3 regions of the Desulforamulus aquiferis genome follow, and region 2 is predicted to be linked to each of the others. Evidence: riboswitches for the same ligand, from Rfam matches in the RefSeq annotation. Region 2 holds a riboswitch; each other region holds the start of a gene.
The links. Region 2 has a riboswitch for cyclic di-GMP ahead of P6N53_RS12965 (methyl-accepting chemotaxis protein). Riboswitches for the same ligand answer to the same signal wherever they lie in the genome.

Region 1 (7,130 bases), on a different contig from region 2:
ATTTACGAGATAGATCCCGAATTGGGCATGGATGAAGAGATCATAATGGAACCGGGTTACAAGGGCTATAAGGCACATGCTGAGAGAGTTATAAAGGGGAGCGACGGGTCTGTTTTGGTAGAAGCTTTGCCAGACAGCCGGTACCTGTCCACGGACCGAGTTGTTCGAATTGCCCCAAAGCAGCATAATAAGGATATACAACCACTTTCTAAGCCAACTCAGGTCACTGAAACTAATGTTTTAACGGAGTTTTAGATTATAATGCAAAGCACCAGACCCATTATGGTATTTAAGGGAGGTGCTTTTTTGTTTTGGAAAGTTGTTAAAAATATTTTTAATCTGTTAAAATAGACTAAGTCATTGCTTTAAAAGAAGTAGAAACCAAATTTACCACCGGCCTTCTGAAGCTTATCCTTCAAGGTTGATGGTACAATTTTTTGAAATAGGAGGAAATTATGTCCAGAAGAATCGGAATAATTGATCTCGGTTCAAACTCTATTCGGCTTATCCTTATGAAGGTCTGGGACAATGGTTCCTATAAGCTGCAGGACGAGATTAAGGAAACGGCTAGAATTGGTGAAAGCATGGGGCCTGAAAGGGTGATCAAGGTACCTGCCATTGACAGGGCTGTTCAGACTATCCGGCTGTTGCAAAAGTTTTGTTATGCCAATAAAGTAGATTCTGTACATGGAGTTGCCACTGCGGCTATACGTAATGCCGTAAACGGTAATGAGGTGTTGGAAACCATTATGAAGGAAACGGGAGTTTCCTTTCGCATACTCTCCGGTGAGGAAGAGGCCAGGTATATTTATTTAGGGGTAGTTAACAGCCTAGAATTTAGTGATGCCCTGATTGTAGACATTGGGGGAGGCAGCACAGAATTGATCCTGTGCAGAGAAAGAATGATTACCCAGTGGACAAGTCTTCCCTTTGGGGCGGTTAATATCACTGAAAACTTTTTAACCTCCCCACAAGTCAATGAGGAACAAATTGGACGGTTAGAGGACTACTTGAAGGAACAGTATAGATCTGTTCATTGGTTGGATATGGCCAGGGGTTTAGAGGTCTTGGGGGTTGGAGGCACCTTGCGAAACCTTGGCAGAATGGATCGTAAGCGGACACGCTTTAGCTTAAATCTTCTGCACAACTACAGGGTGCATACAGAACGTGTCAAGCAAATTTATAATCTCCTAAAAAAGGGTTCAGTGGATGAACGCAAATCCATTCCTGGATTATCTAAGGAAAGGGCTGACATCATCCTGGGTGGTATGGCAGCGGCGTCCAAACTATTGGATTTTACCGGGGCACCAGGAATTAGGGTTAGCGGCTCTGGCTTAAGGGAGGGGGTATTTTACGAATACCTTTTTAGGAATCGTTTAGATCCGGTTGTGGACGATGTAACCGAGCATAGCGTTCAGAACCTTATGGATTTGTACCAGGTAAAGAGAAATCACGCCGAACATGTGGCCAAACTATCTTTATCATTGTTCGACCAGCTGCAGCCCCTACATGGCTACGGCGCCTGGGAGAGAAAAATCTTAAGGATTGCAGCCCTTCTGCACGATGTTGGGAATGCTGTTAGTTATTATAACCATCATAAGCATACCATGTATGTACTGCTAAATGCCCGGATAAATGGTCTTTCTCACAGGGAACTTGTGTTAGTGGCTCTGGTGGCTGCTAGTCACGGCAAATTAGATCTTAAGTTTAAATTGCAGCAGCATGCCGATGTATTATTTCCCCAGGACGGAATTTTGGTCCGTCGTCTAGGCGTATTGATACGCATGGGGGAAAACCTGGATCGTACAGAAGCCGGTGTAGTTGAGGATGTGGTTTGCACCATCAAGGCAAAAGAAGTGCAAATTGACTGTATCTCTACGGATAATTCCGATTTAGAAATTAGAGAACTTTATAAGAAAGTGACTAATTTTAATAAGGTATTTGGAATTAAGTTTAAGTTTCCAAAGGAGGAAGCTTAATCTAGGGTGTAAGGGATAAAATATGATATAGAATTCTTTTCTAATGAATATGATAGTGGTATGACGGAGCAGAATGCCACTAAACCAGATAGATATACCTTGATAGGAAAAGTGCTGACAAAAGTAGTTCCCCAAAGATTGTGGGCTCCGTGCAAGGAAGGGGTGTAAGCCTGTACATGTGGTTAGTGCTTTTCGTGTTTTTTGCTTTAGCTGTGTGTCTAAAAAGTGTTTTAGCTAGCCTAGGAAGAATATAGTCTTAAACAAAACTAAGGAATGATTGCATTGTATTTTAAAATTGCCAGTTTTAATATAAATTCAGTACGCGCCAGGAAAGAAATGTTAATTCAGTGGTTGGGGGAAAATAAACCTGATGTGGTTTGCCTGCAGGAAACCAAGGTCATTAATGCAGATTTTCCAGCAGCTTGCCTTTTGGAGGCGGGCTATAACTCGCTATTTAAAGGGAGAAAATCTTATAATGGTGTGGCTATCCTCAGCCCCCATCAAATAAATCCCTTAAACAGTGACCTTGGGTCTATTGCGGAACCAGATGAAGCAAGGCTCATTGCCGCTGAGATAAAAGGTATTCCAATAGTTAATACCTATATTCCCCAGGGCCAATCCCCGGAGAGTGATAAATTTAGCTATAAAATATCCTGGATTAAGGCCTTAAAGGAATACTTTGATTCAAATTTTAAACCTGATGAGCCATTACTTTGGCTGGGTGATTTTAACGTAGCACCAGAACCTGAAGATGTGCACGCACCCAAAAGATTACTTGGACGTGTAGGCTTCCACCCCACCGAGCATGAAGCCTTGGATTATGTTAAGTCCTGGGGCTTTAAAGATATTTTCCGCCTACACCACCAATCAGAGGGTGGACATTTTACCTTTTGGGATTATCGTGTTCCAAAGGCCCTGGATAGAAATTTAGGCTGGCGTATTGACCATATTTGGGCTACCGCTCCCCTGGCTAAGCGATCAACAAAAGCCTGGATAGATATTGAGCCAAGAAGGAAGGTAAAACCTTCCGACCATACATTTATATTGGCAGAGTTTAATATAGATAGCTAGTTATGTTAAATGTACTAGCCGTTTTGCTTTTATAGTTAAGGCGGCTAGTTAAGAATAGTATTTTTCATGTTGACTTTTCTTAACGCATTAGCTATAATAACATTTGTCGACAGGCCGAGGGGCCTGGAAATACAAGCAAAAATCGGGGCGTAGCTCAGTTTGGGAGAGCGCTACCTTGGGGTGGTAGAGGTCGCAGGTTCAACTCCTGTCGCTCCGACCAGTTAAAGCAAGTCTTCTGAGAAATCAGGAGACTTGCTTTTTTGTTGGCCCAAGGGATCCAATGGCCCAATTGGAATTAAAAAGCCGAGGGTTCTGTATCCTTCGGCTTGTAGGGTAATTTTGTTTTTAATCATCATAAACGGTATCATTTGTTTCCCGGGAAGCCACTAGTAGACATGTTGTAAGGATCCCTAAAAATGCACCAACAAAAACACCAGCTATAAAACCCACTAATATCCTCCTTTGGTAACTGGCTGGCCTAGCTTTCCACCTTAGCCCCTGTAGTTTTGCGTCGCCACTTTTCAATGGGTTTGCCTTTATCTTTCTAGGATTTGTTTTTACTATATGGAGAAACAATATCGTAGTAAATAGGACTGAAGTATTTATCAATCAAGACCAAAGTCCTATATTAAATAATAATTTTTTAAAGGAAGGTTGTACTCTAGGCAACTTCCCCTGTGCCTTGAATTGTAACATTAACATTAACTTTGATATCACTTTCGCAGAAAACCTCGTCCCAGTCCTGCTCCTTCACTAGGGGAGGCCATTTCGCCCTGGCATACTTGCCAAGTAGGATGGCATCTACCCTATATTTGTTCTGTAGATCGTAAATTAAGTCTTCACATTGTTTTTGAATATGTTCTTCCAAGGCCTTTTCTACAGCTAAAACATTTTCTTCCTTACCTGCAAATTGTATATCCGTTAAGGTTTCTGCAATTATGCCTGAGAATGATAAATCTATCTCGAAGGAAGGTTTTCCATTAGCCAACTTAGCTGTTACCTTTCGCTTACTCCCCCCCTCAAAACTTATTTTATAAAATTCTCCTTTATCATCCATCATTTTAAAGGTTATATAGCCTATGACCCCATCTCCCCTTAACCAGATTAAAGGCCTCATGTCTTCCCTGTTGACTTTAGCTACCATCTTATACTTTTTAAATAAGGCTGCACCTGAAATTTCTAAATTACTTTCAGAGTGGATGCTAATGACTGGTAAAACCGGATTATATCCGTCTGTCATTACATCCACACGAAAATGATGCAAATGCTCTACTGGAATAAAATTATCCCTTGGCGAATTTGACAGAAGGTCTATGATATTTTGTCCTACTGTCTGGTAATTTTCCGGTTTCATGGTCAAGATATCAATGGTATTTCCATCTGTCACAGCTAGTCTAATCATTTCGCTAAAACGAGTGTCTCGAAACATTAAGTCAAAGGCATCTTTACTTCCCCTATAAGCTAAAGGACTTCCAACCAACAGAGCTTTTAAGTCACCAACGGCCATGCCCCGGGAAGATTTATTGCCTCTGTCAATGCGGGTCTGGGCCATGGTTTCTCCCTTGACGGTTATTACATCGGACTTCTCTCTGGCATTGCGGTTCATAATGGGGAAGTTTACGGTCATGGAGAACTTCTCACGGCCATCTTCCTCAAGCAAATCGTAACCTGCCACAAAGGGTATGTAAAGATTATTAATGTCTTGGGCATCCCAGCAGCCAAAGCTTAATAGGGTAACTAAAATAAGAACTATAGCAAGTGCGCTACGCAACTTTTTTACCTCCAACACCTCGCAAGATAGCTGTGAACCACAGGATAACCGGGATAACAATCATAAACAGGAGTCCCAGATATCCAATAGTGGTACTTAAACCAAGGATTTTATCGAAATTGCCAGGGAAAAGGGATGACAAAAAAATTATGGGAAATAAAGCCAGGGTGACCCAACCGGGAGAGTTAATATTTAATATTTTTTCAACAGTATAGCGCCCGGCAAAAAACATATTTGCCACTGGCCGAAAGGCAACAAAAACCCAAAAAATGATAAAGAAAAATTCAGCCCTTTCAATAACCGGGGCGTTGTAGGTTTTTAATAACACCATCAGGCCAAACCTTAGTTTTTCAGCGGCGTTTGGGCCAAAGAGACCTAAAACAACAAATACCACAAGCAGATAGATACCGGAAATTATTGCGACTGCCGTCAAGCCGGCCTTAACTATTTCATTTTTCCTTTGGACCATAGGGTAGATAACCAGTAAGATTTCAATGCCCAGTATAGCAAATAAGGTTTGGTAAGCGCCCTTTAGTATATTTGCCATGCCCGCATCACCAATGGGCTGGAAGAATGAAAGTTCTACCTTAGGCACTGCACCGAGGATAAAGGCTAATAGAACGAGAGACTCAAAGAACATTAATTCATTAACTCTACCAATGACCCTTGCATCCTTTGAGGCCAGATAGGCTGATGTAAACAAGATTAAAGCACTTAGGGCCCAAATTGGCGTTTCAGGGAATAAATAAATCTTAAGGATATTAACAAAAAGTCTAGTTACGATAGCTGCAAAGGCTAAGGAATAAACTACAAACACTAGGGCAAGGAGCTTGCCAGGCCATTTGCCTAGGATTATCTCGCAGTATTCCGCAAAGGTAAGATCAGGAAACCTACTACCTATCAAATGCATGGAATATATGCCGACAACTAAGGGCAAAGCGCCCATTAGAATTGATATCCAGGCGTCCTGCTGGGATTCCCTAACTGCCGTAGATGTAACAGTTAAAATACCTACTCCAATGGTGGCACCGATAAGAATAAATATTAATTGCTTGCTTGTTATTTTATATGCCTGCTCATTCATTTTCTGACGGCTCCCTGGTAGGAGATTGTCCACGTTTGTTATCAACATGTGGGATAGAGACCGGTCTATTTTTATTTTTCCATATATGTGAAATTACAAAGGTATCTCCCAAGTCCTTATAACGCATGGGTGCAAGGGGTGCCATGTAGGGAACACCAATACTCTGCAGTGAAATTAAGTGTATTGTCACAAACAACCATCCCACAGCAATGCCCACAGCACCAAAGGAGGCAGCCAGCAGCATCATGGGATATTTTATTAAACGAATGGCCAGAGCCATGCTATAATTTGGAAAAACAAAGGAGCAGATGGCTGCTAGGGAAACGATTACCACAATCAAGGGGCTTACAAGTTTAGCTTCCACAACCGCTTGGCCGATGACAATCCCGCCCACAACTCCTAAGGTTTGGCCTACGGTACTGGGTAAACGAAGCCCTGCCTCCCGTAATATTTCAATGACAACCTCCATAAATAAAGCTTCTGTCAAAGGAGAAAAGGGTAATTCCTCTCTGTTTTCAGCCACTGCCAGCAATAAATCCGTTGGTAGTAGGGAGTGGTGAAAGGTAATTAGGGCTATATAGACGGGAGTTATGGTTGTGGTGATCATTAGGGCTAAATACCGGACCAGCCTGGCCACCGTACCAACAATGGTTCTTTCATAGTAATCCTCGGAGCCCTGGAGAAATTGAAGAAAAACAGCAGGGACTATCAGGGCATAGGGAGTTCCATCCACAATTATACCAATGCGGCCCTCCAACAGATTTGCCGCTATTTTGTCCGGACGCTCGGTACCATAGACTTGGGGGAAGAGGCTCCACGGATGATCCTCGATAAATCTTTCTATGTAGCCAGAGGCTAATATTCCATCAATATTAATTTTGCTAATACGATTGCGGACTTCCTCAACAATTTTGGGGTCCGCTATATCGGATATATAAACAATGGCTATCCTGGAGCGGCTTCTTAAACCTAAGGTTGTTGTTTCAACAGTAAATTTGGGAGATTTTAACCTGCGCCTGATCAAGGCTAAATTAACACCAATATCTTCAATAAAGCCTTCCCGGGAACCACGAACTGTCCGCTCAGTGGGAGGCTCAGAAATTCCTCTGCGTATTCCTCCCTTGGACTCCACAATAATGCCCTGTTTACAGGCGTCAATGATTAAAACACATTTTCCAATTAGGATATTAACCAAAATATCTGCTATTAGCGGGGTGATAACAAT
Region 2 (7,130 bases):
TTAGAATCTGGTCAGTCCGCTTAAGGTTTTTATGGGCATTGTTGGAAACTGATAAAAGTTCATGTTGTGATGAACTAAGTTCCTGGGCTCCCGCCGCAAGCTCTTGTGTACTGCTAGAAATTTGCTCAAATGATGCTGCAAGCTGTTGAGCTATTTGTGTAAGCTCAACCTGTGTTGATAAATCAATGCCTAGGTTAAATGAACCGATTACTTCACCTTTAATATTTTTAACTGCTGTTACTATTCCTTTAAAGGGGAATCCATAGGCCTGTTTAGGTACCTCAGCAACTATTTTTTGGCCGGATTGCAGAACAGCTTTAATGATATCCTCAGCGGGAATAGGAGCACCAACTTGAGCCTTAACGTCGATTTTTTGACCTGGATGATATGCAAGAAACTTTTCTGTGTCCGTTACACTTACCATACAATCTAAAGGCATTAAATCACTGATAAATTGAGCAGTATAGCATATTGCTTGTAATATTTCTTCATCATTCTGATAGTTCATAATTTCACCCCTTTGTGTCAATATATGGACTCTATTTTAACACTGATTGGTTATGCCTTAATGAACAAAATGTAAGTATTTAGAGAAATGTAAGTAGTGGAGTGGGGAAGAAGGAATTTTAGGTAATTTTGTGGAATTTGAAAGAAAATTCTAGTACTTTTAAGTTTACCTTGGGAAGGGGAGAAGTTTATTTTGACAGAGCAATTAAAGGATATTGGTAAAAGATTATCCATGCTGCGGGAGTCCATGGGTGTTACGCCTGAAAAAATTTCGGAGATCCTTGAGGTTTCGGCAGAGGACTATTTGCTTTATGAAGCCGGGGAAAAGGATTTTTCTTTCAGTTTCTTGTATAATGTGGCAGGTGTTTTAGGGGTTGATGTGGTGGATATCATCAGCGGCGAGACACCCAAGCTCTCATTGTGCTCTGTGGTCAGAGCGGGTGGCGGCTATGATATTAACCGTAGAAAGGCCTATGATTACAAGCACCTTGCTTTTACATTTCGCAATAAAAAGGCCGAACCATTTATGGTGACAGTGGAACCGAGCGGCGATGCGGTACCGGAGCGTCACTCCCATTGTGGACAGGAGTTTAATTATATGGTTTCGGGATGTATGGAGTTTTATATTGGTGACATGACTTATACGCTTGGTGAGGGTGACAGCGTCTACTTCGATTCCGCAGTTCCTCACGCTATGAAGGCTCATGGCGATAAACCGGCGAAGTTTCTGGCAATTGTCATGAAATAAGGAGGAACTGTTATGATCATGTATGAGAAGTATATCGGCAGACATCGTGATGATTTTGTAACCCTAGAGGACCTATACAAAAATTATTCCATAAAATGCCCGGAGGATTTTAATTTTGCCTATGATGTGCTGGATAAATTGGCGGAGGACAAGCCTGACAGTCTGGCCATGCTGTGGGTCAGCAAGGATGGGGTAGAAAAGAGAATTTCCTTTGGGGATATGAAGCTCTGGTCAGATAAAACTGCCAACTACTTTAAATCCTTGGGGATTAAAAAAGGCGATTTTGTTCTGCTGGTACTGAAAAGAAGCTATTTATTTTGGTATGCCATGCTGGCCCTTCACAAAATTGGTGCTGTTGCAGTTCAGGCTACTCACCTGTTAACTGCCAAGGATTATGTCTACCGCTGCCAGGCTGCCGGTATAAAGATGGCGGTCATTACCGCCGACGGAGGCTGCACTGAGGATTTTGACAAGGCTATGCCGGAATGTAAGACCGTTCAGATAAAGGCCGTTACCGGGCGTAAGGCAGCGGGGGAGGGATGGCTGGATTTTGAGGCAGGTATTGAAGCCGCTCCTGATCATTGGCAGCGGCCAATCGGAGAAGAAGCAACCAAGGTTACAGATATGATGATTACGGCCTTTTCCTCCGGCACTACCGGCTACCCAAAGATGGTTTCACACGATCATTCCTATCCCTTAGGCCACATCATTACTGGGGTCTTTTGGCACAGGGCTGAGCCGGATGGTCTGCATTTTACCATTTCCGATACCGGCTGGCTGAAGTCCCTATGGGGTAAATTTTATGGCCAATGGTTTGCCGAGTCAGCGGTCTTCACCTATGATTTTGATACCTTTAAGGGGGCAGATATTTTAGAAAAGCTGGCCCAATATCGTATTACCACCTTTTGCGCTCCACCGACCATGTATCGGTTTATGCTAAAAGAAGATGTTAGCAAGTATGATTTATCGGCCTTAAAACACTGTTGTACTGCGGGTGAGGCATTAAACCCAGAGGTTTATAACCAATGGAAGCGGGCTACGGGTCTGCGCATCTTCGAGGGCTTTGGGCAGACGGAAACAACCCTTTCTTGTTCCACCTTATACCCGTGGGTCCAGCCAAGACCAGGCTCTATGGGGCTTCCCACCCCTGGTTATGACCTGGTAATTGTAGATGAAAATGGTCAGGAGGTTGACCCGGGTGTGACCGGTGAAATCTGTTTAAAGGCCGAAAGCCTGGAGACTAGAACAAAGGGCTTGTTTATGGGCTACTATCAGGACGAAATGAGTACCCAAAAGGCCTGGCATGATGGCTTGTATCATACAGGAGACACTGCCTACCGTGATGAATTGGGCTTTTTATGGTATGTGGGCAGAAATGATGATATTATCAAATCTTCCGGCTACCGGATCGGACCCTTCGAGGTGGAGTCGGCGCTGGCAGAGCATCCTGCAGTTCTGGAATCGGCTGTGACAGGGATTCCTGATCCCGTCAGGGGTTTTATCGTGAAGGCCACTGTTGTTCTATCTAAGGGCTACGAACCAAGTGAAGAGCTGGTCAAGGAATTACAGCAACATGTCAAAAAAACAACCGCTCCTTATAAATACCCCAGGGTAATCGAGTTTGTGACAGAGCTTCCCAAAACCATCAGCGGTAAAATACGGCGGGTTCAGATCAGGGAAAAAGACATGAGGCGGTAAGTATTTAGAGAAAAGGATATTCACCTTGACTGGTGAATATCCTTTTCTCATTATTTGACTAGGTCCTTTTCCTGACATCAAAAGGTTACACCCTTATATAACTGTTGCCGTCTAACGGGGTAAGCAATTGTAAAGGAGGAGTTTCTCCTACTAGTCCAACTGCATAGGCGGTATAGAAACGGTTTGGTGCAAAGGTTTGATTGGGAACATTCAATATAATGTTATTAGTGCCTGCTTCCCGGGCTTGTAGGGTATAAGTTCCGGGGCTAATGGTAGAATATTCCGTGATACCCTGGTAGGGAACATTGCTGAATAAGATGGTCCCATCGGGAAGGGTAATGTCAACATTGGGTGCGTTGGGTGAAAGGTGTACAAAGCGGATATTGATCATACCCTGGGGTACTGTGCCAGGTGTATCTGGAACTAAAAGGAGCCCAATATCAGCTAACCGGCCCTTGGCTGCAACGGTAAATATGCTTCTATCCGGTATCTCTATAGTAGTATCTATAACAGGATTGGTCATTGTACCGGCAGGGAAAACCCTTAGATTATAAGTGCCGGCAGGAACCTGGAGGTATTCGGTGAAATTTCGGTAGCTTAGGTTTCTAGCGAGTGCGGTGTTATTAGCATAAACATCAACAGCCGGAGCGTCTGGGGAGGCATGCAGAACACGAATATAAGAAGACATTTCTAACAGTCCCTTTCTAGTAAGTTTTTTTATAATATATGCTAATTATGTTAACAAGTGCCAATTAGTTGGATTTAAAGCAATTTCCCCAAAATTCAAACATTATATTGCAAAGATTTACAATTTACTGTAATCTAGATATAGGAAAATTGTCCTATTTTTATAGATAAAGGCAAACCTATCGAAAGGTGGGGACGCAAAGCTATGGGTCTAAGCCATTATGGTATGACTGCCAGGTTGCCTAACCATAATATGTTTTTTAGTAATGGCAGCTTAAGATCCTTGTCTGGCTAAACCCCTATTTTGCGAGGGGCTTTTTGTGTTTTTAAGCGGCGGTTTTAAGGACTAAAAACATAGGGGGGATAATTTTGAGATTTAATATTCTAGGTAAATTTATGCTTTGTTTTGGAGTGATTTTGTCATTAATGTTTTGCATTGGAGCATTTTTGGTTGTTAACATTTGGAATATAAACAATAATTACGACCGATTAATTAATGAAAAGGCCCATGCCAGGTACATGATAACATTGACTAATGCTAACTATAATCAAGCTGCCGCTAATTTAATCTCCTATACAGTGACAGGAAACCCCAGTGACGCTTCTAAGTATGTACAAGCCATAAACCGTGCTAAGGAGAATTTGAATAGCATTGAACCATTATTGGTCAAACAAGAGGAAAAGGCATTATATGGGGACTTTAATGAAAGAGCCATGGCCTATGAGCAATATGGGCAGCAAGTCCTTAATTTAATAAAGGAACGTGAGGATATAGAGGGAGACGAAAGGGAAGAAGTTCAAGAAAGATTAATGGGCCATATTAGGTCCAATGAGGAATTGTTTGGCAAATTATCCTCGTCGGGCAATACCTTTGAATTTCTTATTTCTGATGCAGTAGATAAAGAAACAAAAATGAATTTTGATAATGCTAATAATACTATACAGATTTCTATAGTTTTATTGGCACTGGTGACTGTATTAGGTGCAATAATTGGTTACTTAATGGGTTGGAGAATGGTTAAACCCATTCGGATCGTGAGCCAAGAGGCGGCCAAGATTGCCTCTAATGACCTGACTAGTACCGAGATAAAAATTAAATCTAAGGATGAAATTGGAGCATTAGCGGATTCCTTTAATAAAATGCTGCTGAGCCTAAAGGATATGGTTCTTCACCTCCAGGAGAAGTCAGGCAATGTAACTTCGTCCGCAGAAAACCTTTCTAAGGGTGCAGAAAATATGGCTTTAAATGCCAGCGAAATTTCAGCTTCCATCAACGAAGTGGCAACAACCATTGAGCAAGTGGCTGCCAATTCCCAAAACATTGCCGATTCTTCAGACAAAGCAACTGTCTACGCTTCAAATGGAGAAGAGGCCATATCTAATATAAGGGTGAAGATGGATGTTATCCATAAATCTACAGAGGATAGCTCTCAGGTAATCCAAGGGCTAAGCAATGCCAGCAGTCAAATCACCAAGATTGTTGAATTAATTACCCAAATTGCTGATCAGACGAATTTATTAGCCCTTAATGCTGCCATTGAAGCGGCCAGGGCCGGGGAGCAAGGACGTGGGTTTGCGGTGGTGGCTGAGGAAGTAAGGAAATTGGCCGAACAATCCACAAACGCAGCCAAGGAAATTCACGACCTTATTTCGGTTATCCAGCAGGAGTCACATAAAGCCGTTGAGAGTATGGAGAATACGAAAATTCAAGCAAAAGATGGTGTTCAGGTGGTGCATGAGGTAAGTGAATCCATCGGGAAAATCATTTTGTCAATTCAAGAAATGGCCAGCGAAATTCAATCATTAGCTTCAGCTACTGAACAAATGGCTTCCGGCGTTCAAAATGCAGCTGCTTCAACAGAGGAACAAACAGCCACAATGGAGGAACTTTCAGGCACCTCTCAAGATTTAGCCAAAATGGCTGAGGAGCTTGATTTAATGACTAAGAGATTTAAGCTACAATAATTAGCTAAGGGTTAAGAAGGCACATCCGGTGTGCCTTTTTGTTTTAACCGCATGGCCGACACAATTAAGATAAAATTAAAGAAGTAATGAATTTTTACGGTTTACTCGCAATAAAAAAGTAAGTGAAAGCAGCACAAAGTACCTCTCACCAATGGGTGAGGGGTTTTTATTATAAATCTTAAAAAAGTATGTCAATTTCAAAATAAGTGCTGGACAAAAAGCTAATGGTAATTTATAATGATTATTAATTAATAAAGATAATAAATTATATTTCGAAGGCCAAATCCTTAAGGTTTTACTTAATATTTTGGGGGTTACCAAGCCAGAAATTAAAATTATCTTTATAAAACTTGCCTAGGGGCAATTTAATTTAAAAATATAATGAGGAGGCTAAATACTATGAAAAAATTCCGTTGTGCTGTTTGTGGTTATTCTCAAGAGGGAGAGTATGCGCCAGAAAAATGTCCTACCTGTGGAGCTCCCGAGGAAAAATTTGAACTAATGACCAGTTCCGGTCCAGATCTGGTGGATTGGGATAAGTTGGGTGTGGCAAAGGGCTCTGGCTTTGAAGAGGATCTGAGGATGCAGTTCCAGGGTGAGTGTATGGAGGTGGGCATCTATATTGCTATGGCCCGTCAGGCCGAGAGAGAAGGCTACTCAGAGATAGCTGAAACTATGAAACGTATTGCTTGGGAAGAAGGTCACCACGCCGCTCGCTTTGCAGAACTCCTTGGGGAAGTATTGAGTGAGAGCACAGAGGAAAACCTGAAAAAGCTGGTTGATGGCGAAGCCGGTGCCAACCGCGGTAAAAAGGAAATCGCCACCCGCTCTAAAAATGAGGGGCAGGACGCTGTCCATGATGCAATTCATGAAGCCTGTAAAGACGAAGCGAGACACTGCATGGCCTTTTACGGTCTCTTGAAAAGATACTTTCCTCAAGCATAGGTAACACCCATATAAAATTGCAAATTTCCAGCTGCTTAAAGCAGCTAGAAAAAAAGGGAATCTCGGCTTTGGCTGAGATTCCCTTTTTTACAATAGTTATAGATTTAGAGTTTTTTGCACTTGTTTTCCTAGGCTTCTGTTATTACTCCACAGGCTAGCCTTCTTCCCGAGTCGCCGGCGGGCTGAGTTCTATAGTCATCAGGGTTTCTATGGATTATCACGGAATGTCCTATTGCCTCTGAGGGGGTAAATTTATTCGTAAAAAAGCACATTTTTGCATAACCGTCATTTGAGAAAAGAACAGGGAAATCACCTGCATGGTTACCGTGGGGCTGGTTGGTGGGGTCCCAATGTCCCCCCGCGGCCTGGAAGGGATCCTCCGGATCGCCAACCTCGCAAGTTCCAAATTCATGGATGTGAAAGCCATGGGGTCCAACAGGATTTCCATTTGTGGGTGGCTGGTAAGGGGGAAGCCCGTTTATTTCGGCACAAACCCACGTGCCACCAGGTGCGTTAAAAAATCTCACCACTCCACTTATTTGAGGTCTTAAGGGACCTCCCTTTATGTCGGCTATTGCTG
Region 3 (7,130 bases), on a different contig from region 2:
AAGCTGTTCAGAGAGCCGTCTTAAAATTTCATGTAGGGAACCGCCTATCTCACCTGTTCTGACCATTTCCACATACATGGTATTAAATATCTTGGGATGCTCACCTAGGGCATCGGAAAAGCTCATGCCTCCCTCTACTTTCTTAGCTACCTCAGATACACTTTGGGCCAACTGGGGGTTATTTGACTGCTCACCCAGGGTATAGAGACAGCGGGTCAGGGGAATGCCGGCATTAAGCATGGCGGATAACTGCCGGGTAAAAAAACTAAGATCCGCTATCTTTATTTTCTTGCTGAATAAGCTGGATGATTTCTTTTTCTTGGCATCCGCTATTTCATTTATTTCCAGCGGAACATAGCCCATACTGCTTAGCCTGGAAGCTGCAGTCCATTCATTATCGGCCTCCAATCGACCATCTAAGGTATTGCCTGTTTTATCCATTACTTGATATGAGTACAAAGGCAAGGCTATCTCCACCTTATGTCTAATTTAGAAGCTAAAGCCTTTATTTAGGGCCCGCTCCAGCTCAAGTCTGTCAACACAACGTTCCAGGGCCATATTCCGGGTGATTTTCCCTGATAGGCAAAGGGTTGCCAGGGCTTGATCCATGGTCTGCATCCCGGCGCTGCGGGAGGTCTGCATTACGGTATAGAGCTGGTGTTCCTTTCCTTCCCGGATCAGGTTTCTAACTGCCGGGTTAGTCAGGAGAAGTTCAACCCCTATTACCCTTCCTTTGCCGTCGGAGCGGGGAATGAGCTGCTGGGCCACCACCGCCTGCAGTGAGTCTGCCAACTGCTGCCGAACCTGGTTTCTCATACTGTCGCTGTAAACATCCACAATCCGGTGAACAGCCAGGGCAGCGGTTTGGGTGTGCAGGGTGGAGAAGACCAGGTGTCCTGTTTCAGCAGCGGTTAAAGCAATGGAGATGCTCTCCATATCCCTCATCTCACCCACCAGTATGACATCCGGATCATGGCGCAGCACATGCCTCAGGGCGTTGGCGAAGGAGTGGGTGTCTATCCCCACTTCCCTTTGCTTGATCATGGATTTTTTATGGCTGTGTAAAAACTCTATGGGGTTTTCTATAGTCACAACATTAAGGGCACGCTCTTGGTTAATTAAATCAATGATGGATGCCAGGGTGGTTGATTTACCACTGCCTGTTGGTCCGGTAACAAGGACTAAACCCCTGGGCAAACGGGATAAATCCCTTACTGCCGGTGGCAGTCCCAAACTATCAAAGGAGGGTATGCTCATGGAAACCACCCTGAAATTTGCTGCCAGGGAGCCCCTTTGCCACATAATATTTCCCCGAAAACGGCTTAGTCCCGGAACTGAATAGGAAAAATCCAGCTCCAAATCCCTATCCAGCTGCTCCCTTTGGTGGGGCTGCAATATTGGAAAAATCAATTCTTCAATGTCCTTTGGCATAAGTTTCGGAAAATCCATGCGCACCAGTTCTCCATAAACCCTAACCACCGGGGGAACCCCTGCAGATATGTGAAGGTCCGAGCCGTCCATTTTCACAGCCTGGGCCAGTATATCACCAATTGTAGGTATATTAATTTCGCTCATAATACCACCCTCATTACTTCCTCAAGGGATGTAATACCCTGTTTGGCTTTGTCTAAACCGTCTTCACGCAGTGTGATCATACCTTCAGCCACTGCCACCTTTTTAATATCCCTGGCGGAAGACCTTTCCAGGGCTAAACGCTGTATATTCTCGCTTATAAAAAGCAGCTCGTAAACTCCAACTCTGCCACGGTAGCCGGTATTGCTGCATCTCATGCAGCCCCTTGGGTGATACAAGGTAACGGATTTCTCCCAGCTTTCCAGTGGAAAATCCGGTATGCTGCTCAATTCCTCCCGGGTCTTTAGGTATTTTTCCTTACAATGGGGGCAGAGCTGTCGTACTAAGCGCTGGGCCAGCACACATACAAGGGATGATGAAATCAAAAATGGCTCCACACCCATTTCAATCAATCGACTGACTGCCCCAGGTGCATCATTGGTATGGAGGGTGGAAAACACCATGTGTCCCGTCATGGCTGACTCAATGGCAATTTTAGCAGTCTCCCTGTCCCGAATTTCACCAACCATAATCACATCCGGGTCATTCCGCAGAATAGATCTTAGGCCCGAGGCAAAATTTAGTCCTGCCTGAGTGTTGATCTGGATTTGATTTATGCCAGCCATTCTATACTCCACCGGATCTTCAACGGTTATAACATTTTTTAGCACCCGATCCACTGAACCAAGGCTGGCATATAGGGTTGTGGTTTTACCACTTCCAGTTGGTCCAGTTACTAAGATCAGTCCGTAGGGCATCTTGATAACTTCTTTATATTTTTTTAGGATAGAGGGGTTTACACCCAACTCCTCCAAGGTAATCACCCGGCTGGAACTATCCAAAAGCCGCAGAGTAAGTCTTTCACCAAAACTTGTGGGCAGGGATGCCACCCTGATATCAATGTTTTTACCCTCAACCTTTAGGGACATTCTACCGTCCTGGGGTATCCGGCGTTCGGCTATATCCATATTTGCCATAACCTTTATCCGAGAAACCAGGGAGGCATGTATTTTTATAGGGGGCTCCATGACATCATGCAGCACTCCATCTATCCGAAAGCGCACCCGGGAAGCTTTTTCGTAGGGCTCTATATGTACGTCGCTGCATTTGGCAGCTACTGCCTGGGAGATAATCATATTTGCCAGCTGAACAGCGGGTTTTTGGTCGGAATCCTCCGATGCTCCCAGGATATCTTCCTCCGGGATGATTTCTTCCTCTGTTTTATCAAATTCAATGCTCGCCCGAATTTGCTTTTCTATAGCCACCTCCAGCTCGCTATCGGGGGCAAATACCGGCTTTATATCAAACCCGCTTAACAAACGGAGATCATCAATAACCATAATATCGGTGGGTCTTTGCATAGCCACCAATAGTTTTCCTTCACTAAAGGCAATGGGCAGTGCCCTGTAGCGCTTAATGGCATCATTTGAAATGGTAGTTAAGGCTGCCGGATCTATTGGATAATTTTCCAGGGAAACAAAGGGAACGCCAGCCCTTTTGGCAATAACCTTGGCAATATCATCCTCGCTGCAGTAACCCAGTTCAATTAGAGAATGACCGATCATAGCTTTCTTACCCTGCTTGAGGGACTGACTACTCAGGGCATTATCTAACTGTTCCTGGGTAATGACTCCTTCCCTAACTAACCAGGTTCCCAGGTAATTATTGTTTTGCTTTAAATTCATCCTTTGCCTCCATGATAGGCTAATACTTTAAAACGTTAAAATAAAAAGCCCATAACTGTAAGGTTTAACTTAGGTCATGGGCCTGATTTCCTAAGGCAACCCGGCCGCCATCGGATTTCTCCTTTAGGCCCGTGGTTTTGCGTCCTCTCCTTTCGGAAAGTTTGCCTTTAAAAAACAAGTATTTATTTAATAAGTTACAATATTTTATCACCAAAATCCAGTATACCAGCTAATTATTTTTTCGCCAACCAAGGCAGCTATTAGTGAGCCTAAGGCTAAGAAGGGACCAAAGGGTATTGGGTCCTTTCTGCCCTTTTGACCTGTGGCCAAAAGTATAATTCCAATTATACCCCCAATTAGAAAAGCCAGGAATAGGGCAATCATTACCAACTTAAGCCCAAGGAACATTCCCATCACTGCGGCCAGCTTAATATCTCCGCCACCCATACCACCTTTGGATGCCACTGCTATAATAAACAACAATGTGCCAGCAACAAAGAACCCGATGGTTCCTGTTTTAAGCATTTCAAATGATTGTAAATATATCAGGGGGAGGCCCAGCACACCACTTACCAGCAATACTCTATTAGGTATAATTTGATGATATAGATCTATCACAGTAACAACAAGTAACATAGAGAAGAAAACCAGCATGGCTAGGGTTTCCCAGCCGACACCCCATTTCCAAAGGGCAGTCAGGTATAGAATGCCTGTAGCCAACTCAACCAAAGGGTACTGCCAGGATAATCTGGTATCACAATAACGGCATCTGCCACCCAGTACAAGGAAACTTGCCACCGGCACTAAATCCCAGGGTTTGATTCTAGTATGACAGGCCAAACAGTGTGATGGGTTGGTAATAACCGTTTCACCCCGGGGTATTCTGTAGATACAAACATTTAAAAAACTTCCCACCAACAGTCCTAAGACAAAGATAGCTATATACTCTAACATTAATTACTCACACTGTTCCTTATTTTTAATCATGTAATAGCAGATTCCAACATTAATATTTATTGAAACTGTATTCGACTAATTTATAAAAAATCCTATATAAATAATATAAATTTGCCAATATTTAATAAAAATTTAATGTATAAAAATTGGCCGGGTTTTTTGACAACCCCGACCAAATTTCTTAAATTCTTTTAATCTTTTTAAAACTGGTATCCAAATATGGCGACAGTGAGGCACCCTCGTCTCCGCCTGCTGTTCCTCCTACCACCAGCTCTTTGATGGCCATGGTGGGCTGGGCATCTGAAACAGGCGCCCCCTGACCGTCCTTACCACAGGTACCGATGGTAAAGCCCAAATCAGAGCCGACCCGCTCCACCATCCGCAATACCTCCGGTCCATTTCCGGTAAGGGTGGCACCCCGCACCATGGAACCGATTTCACCGTCTTTGATTAGATACCCTTCAGCCACATCAAAAACAAAATCTCCCGTGGTGGTATTGACCTGTCCGCCGCCCATCTTTTTAACCAGCAGTCCATTTTTATAACCTTTAATAATATTTTCAGGTTCTTCCTTGCCCGGCCCAATATAGGTATTGGCCATTCTGGGCAGGGGTTTATGCTGGTAGGATTCCCTTCGTCCATGACCATTGGATTCCCGGTTTTCCTTGGTTGCCGACAAACGATCATATAGATAATCCGTTAGTATACCATTTTCAATCATGGTTACCTTTTCAGAGGGTACTCCCTCATCATCAAAACGGTAGGAGCCATATCGATCCGGCATGGTGGCATCATCCACCACAGTCACCAGTTCACTGGCCACCTGCTGTCCCTTCATGCCCGAGTAGACCGAGAGCTGCCTCTGCTCTAAATCAGCCTCCAGCCCATGGCCACAGGCCTCATGGACCATGGTGCCACCAGCTTCCCCGGCCATAACCACCGGCATCTTTCCCGAAGGGGCCGGCAGGGCGTCCAGCATGCTCACAGCTCGTCTGGCAGCATTCCGGGCCAGGGCCTCCGGGTCGTACTGTTCAAACAGCTCAAAGCCATTGTGACTGCCCACTGCATCATAGCCGGTCTGGATCTTACCATTTTCCGAGGCCACCACATTGACCATCAGCCTGGTACGCACCCTTTCGTCTTCAACAAAGGTACCCTGACTGTTGGCGATGGTTACCCTTTGAACTGTATCGCCATAACCTACAATGACCTGTTTTATCTTTTCTCCGTTCACAGCCCTGGCAGCATTATCTACTTTCCTGACAAGCTCCACCTTATCATGGGTAGGTACATCCTCGGGCCTGGTTTTAATCTTAAAATCCACTAGGGGCTTAATAGTTGTTAGATCAAGGTTAACATCTCTTTTGCCCCCCTGGGCCGCATGGCTAACTATTTTAGCTGCCTCCAGCAGTCCTTCCTTGCTGGTATCATTGGTATAGGCATAGGCAGTGGCCTCACCGGACAGTACCCTTAGACCTGCCCCGGCATCAAGGCCGGAATTAACCCTCTCAATGCGGCCAGCTTCCATGCCTATGCCCGTGCTTTGTTTTTCTTCTAAAAAAATATCCGCAAAGTCTCCCCCGTTGGACAGGGCAACACCAAGCACCTCTTTTAATAGCTGTTTATCAACCAATAATAACGCCTCCCAAAGCAAATACTGGTAATATATTAGCCCTTTATCATTCTATTGTCTACTTTCTTAAAGATGTTTATTCATTTGTATTTACCTGGAAGGTGTCAAAAAGGGGTTTTGCCTGCCAAAGGACCAATTTTTTACCTCCTCTTGTAAAAGTCCTACATCCCCTGGTTCCAGGAAAAAAATCAGCATCGTGAACTTCGCGACAACCTGATCCGGTGGCAAATAACCAGGTACCTCGCCAGGCAAAGGATCGGCTCCTGTCAGGTCCTCTTCTTTAGACTCGGTTAGAGCTTTGGTGATCAGTAGTTCTCTTATTTCGGTGAGATTAGACTGGTTTTCTAAATACCCGACGATTCCACAGAGCCTGTTGTAATCACCTGACAGCTCAATCTCCAAAGACAGGGCAAAACATCCTTCTTCCTGGGTTATACCGATAGTTCGAAGACCAATTAGCCTGACCCCCGCCTCCCTTAGGCTGCGATCCAGATTTACCAGGAACTGACCGTCCCGATAGTTGGCAGCGAAGTTTTTATACAGGGACTCTAAATTGGCCTCTAAGGCAATAAGCCCCTCCCTGTTTTTCTCAACCATACCTATGTCCTTACTGATACTGGCTAATTCTGACCTTGCCAGGGCAATGGCCACCTTGCCCTGGTAAATCTCCCTTACAAGTATACATAATATTGCCAGGTAGATTAGGCATAATCCTAGAACAACCAATCTAAAGGACTGACTTTGTACTTTTATCTTCCTGTTAAACAATTCCTTAATTACCTCCCCCTACTCCTATAGAGGCAGTAATTGTATAGCTGTAATCGCCTGAGGACACTTCCTTTATTTCATCTAATTTTATAGAAGACAGCTCCCTTAGCTGATTTAGTGCAAATATCAGCTTGCCGATATTTTCCACCCCCTCACTGCTACCTCTGATTAGCAGCGAGTTTGGCGGTGGTACCGGCCTCTCTTCCTCGTCAAGGGCTTCCTCGGCTATATGATATAAATGTATCTTATTTATCCATATCCCCTCGGGAATCTGACTGCTTAATTCGGCCAGAAAAACCGACCAGTTTTTCCGACCCTTGATCAATTTATTTAAATGAAGTACTTTTTCCTGAGCTTCACCCTGTCGCAGTTTAATTTCCTGGAATTCCCTAGTAATTGGTCTATATTGGTCAAGCTGTGCTTCTACTGCTAATAAATCAGCCTGCACCTCTTTTGCTGTTACCATACTGAAATAAAGAAGGAACCCCAAGAACAAAACAATTAAGCCAAAACCA

Region 1: another riboswitch for cyclic di-GMP. It lies ahead of P6N53_RS04710 (DUF3789 domain-containing protein); the one in region 2 lies ahead of P6N53_RS12965 (methyl-accepting chemotaxis protein).
Region 3: another riboswitch for cyclic di-GMP. It lies ahead of P6N53_RS15500 (GspE/PulE family protein); the one in region 2 lies ahead of P6N53_RS12965 (methyl-accepting chemotaxis protein).

Annotation. Positions count from the first base shown of each region.
Region 1 is NZ_JARPTC010000005.1:127,374-134,503, forward strand. It holds gene P6N53_RS04690 (VanW family protein) at 1-255, shown strand, start outside; gene P6N53_RS04695 (Ppx/GppA phosphatase family protein) at 456-1,979, shown strand; gene xth (exodeoxyribonuclease III) at 2,262-3,050, shown strand; tRNA gene P6N53_RS04705 (tRNA-Pro) at 3,194-3,270, shown strand; gene P6N53_RS04710 (DUF3789 domain-containing protein) at 3,396-3,500, opposite strand; cyclic di-GMP riboswitch class I at 3,512-3,595, opposite strand; gene P6N53_RS04715 (Ger(x)C family spore germination protein) at 3,712-4,821, opposite strand; gene P6N53_RS04720 (GerAB/ArcD/ProY family transporter) at 4,814-5,905, opposite strand; gene P6N53_RS04725 (spore germination protein) at 5,898-7,130, opposite strand, start outside.
Region 2 is NZ_JARPTC010000019.1:129,732-136,861, reverse strand. It holds gene P6N53_RS12985 (methyl-accepting chemotaxis protein) at 1-508, opposite strand, end outside; gene P6N53_RS12980 (helix-turn-helix domain-containing protein) at 701-1,255, shown strand; gene P6N53_RS12975 (AMP-binding protein) at 1,268-2,953, shown strand; gene P6N53_RS12970 (DUF4397 domain-containing protein) at 3,039-3,641, opposite strand; cyclic di-GMP riboswitch class I at 3,803-3,886, shown strand; gene P6N53_RS12965 (methyl-accepting chemotaxis protein) at 4,010-5,605, shown strand; gene P6N53_RS12960 (NADH peroxidase) at 6,005-6,550, shown strand; gene P6N53_RS12955 (superoxide dismutase family protein) at 6,679-7,130, opposite strand, start outside.
Region 3 is NZ_JARPTC010000023.1:27,347-34,476, forward strand. It holds gene P6N53_RS15490 (type II secretion system F family protein) at 1-465, opposite strand, end outside; gene P6N53_RS15495 (type IV pilus twitching motility protein PilT) at 490-1,575, opposite strand; gene P6N53_RS15500 (GspE/PulE family protein) at 1,572-3,257, opposite strand; cyclic di-GMP riboswitch class I at 3,349-3,433, opposite strand; gene P6N53_RS15505 (prepilin peptidase) at 3,465-4,211, opposite strand; gene P6N53_RS15510 (TldD/PmbA family protein) at 4,396-5,847, opposite strand; gene P6N53_RS15515 (hypothetical protein) at 5,938-6,615, opposite strand; gene P6N53_RS15520 (PilN domain-containing protein) at 6,620-7,130, opposite strand, start outside.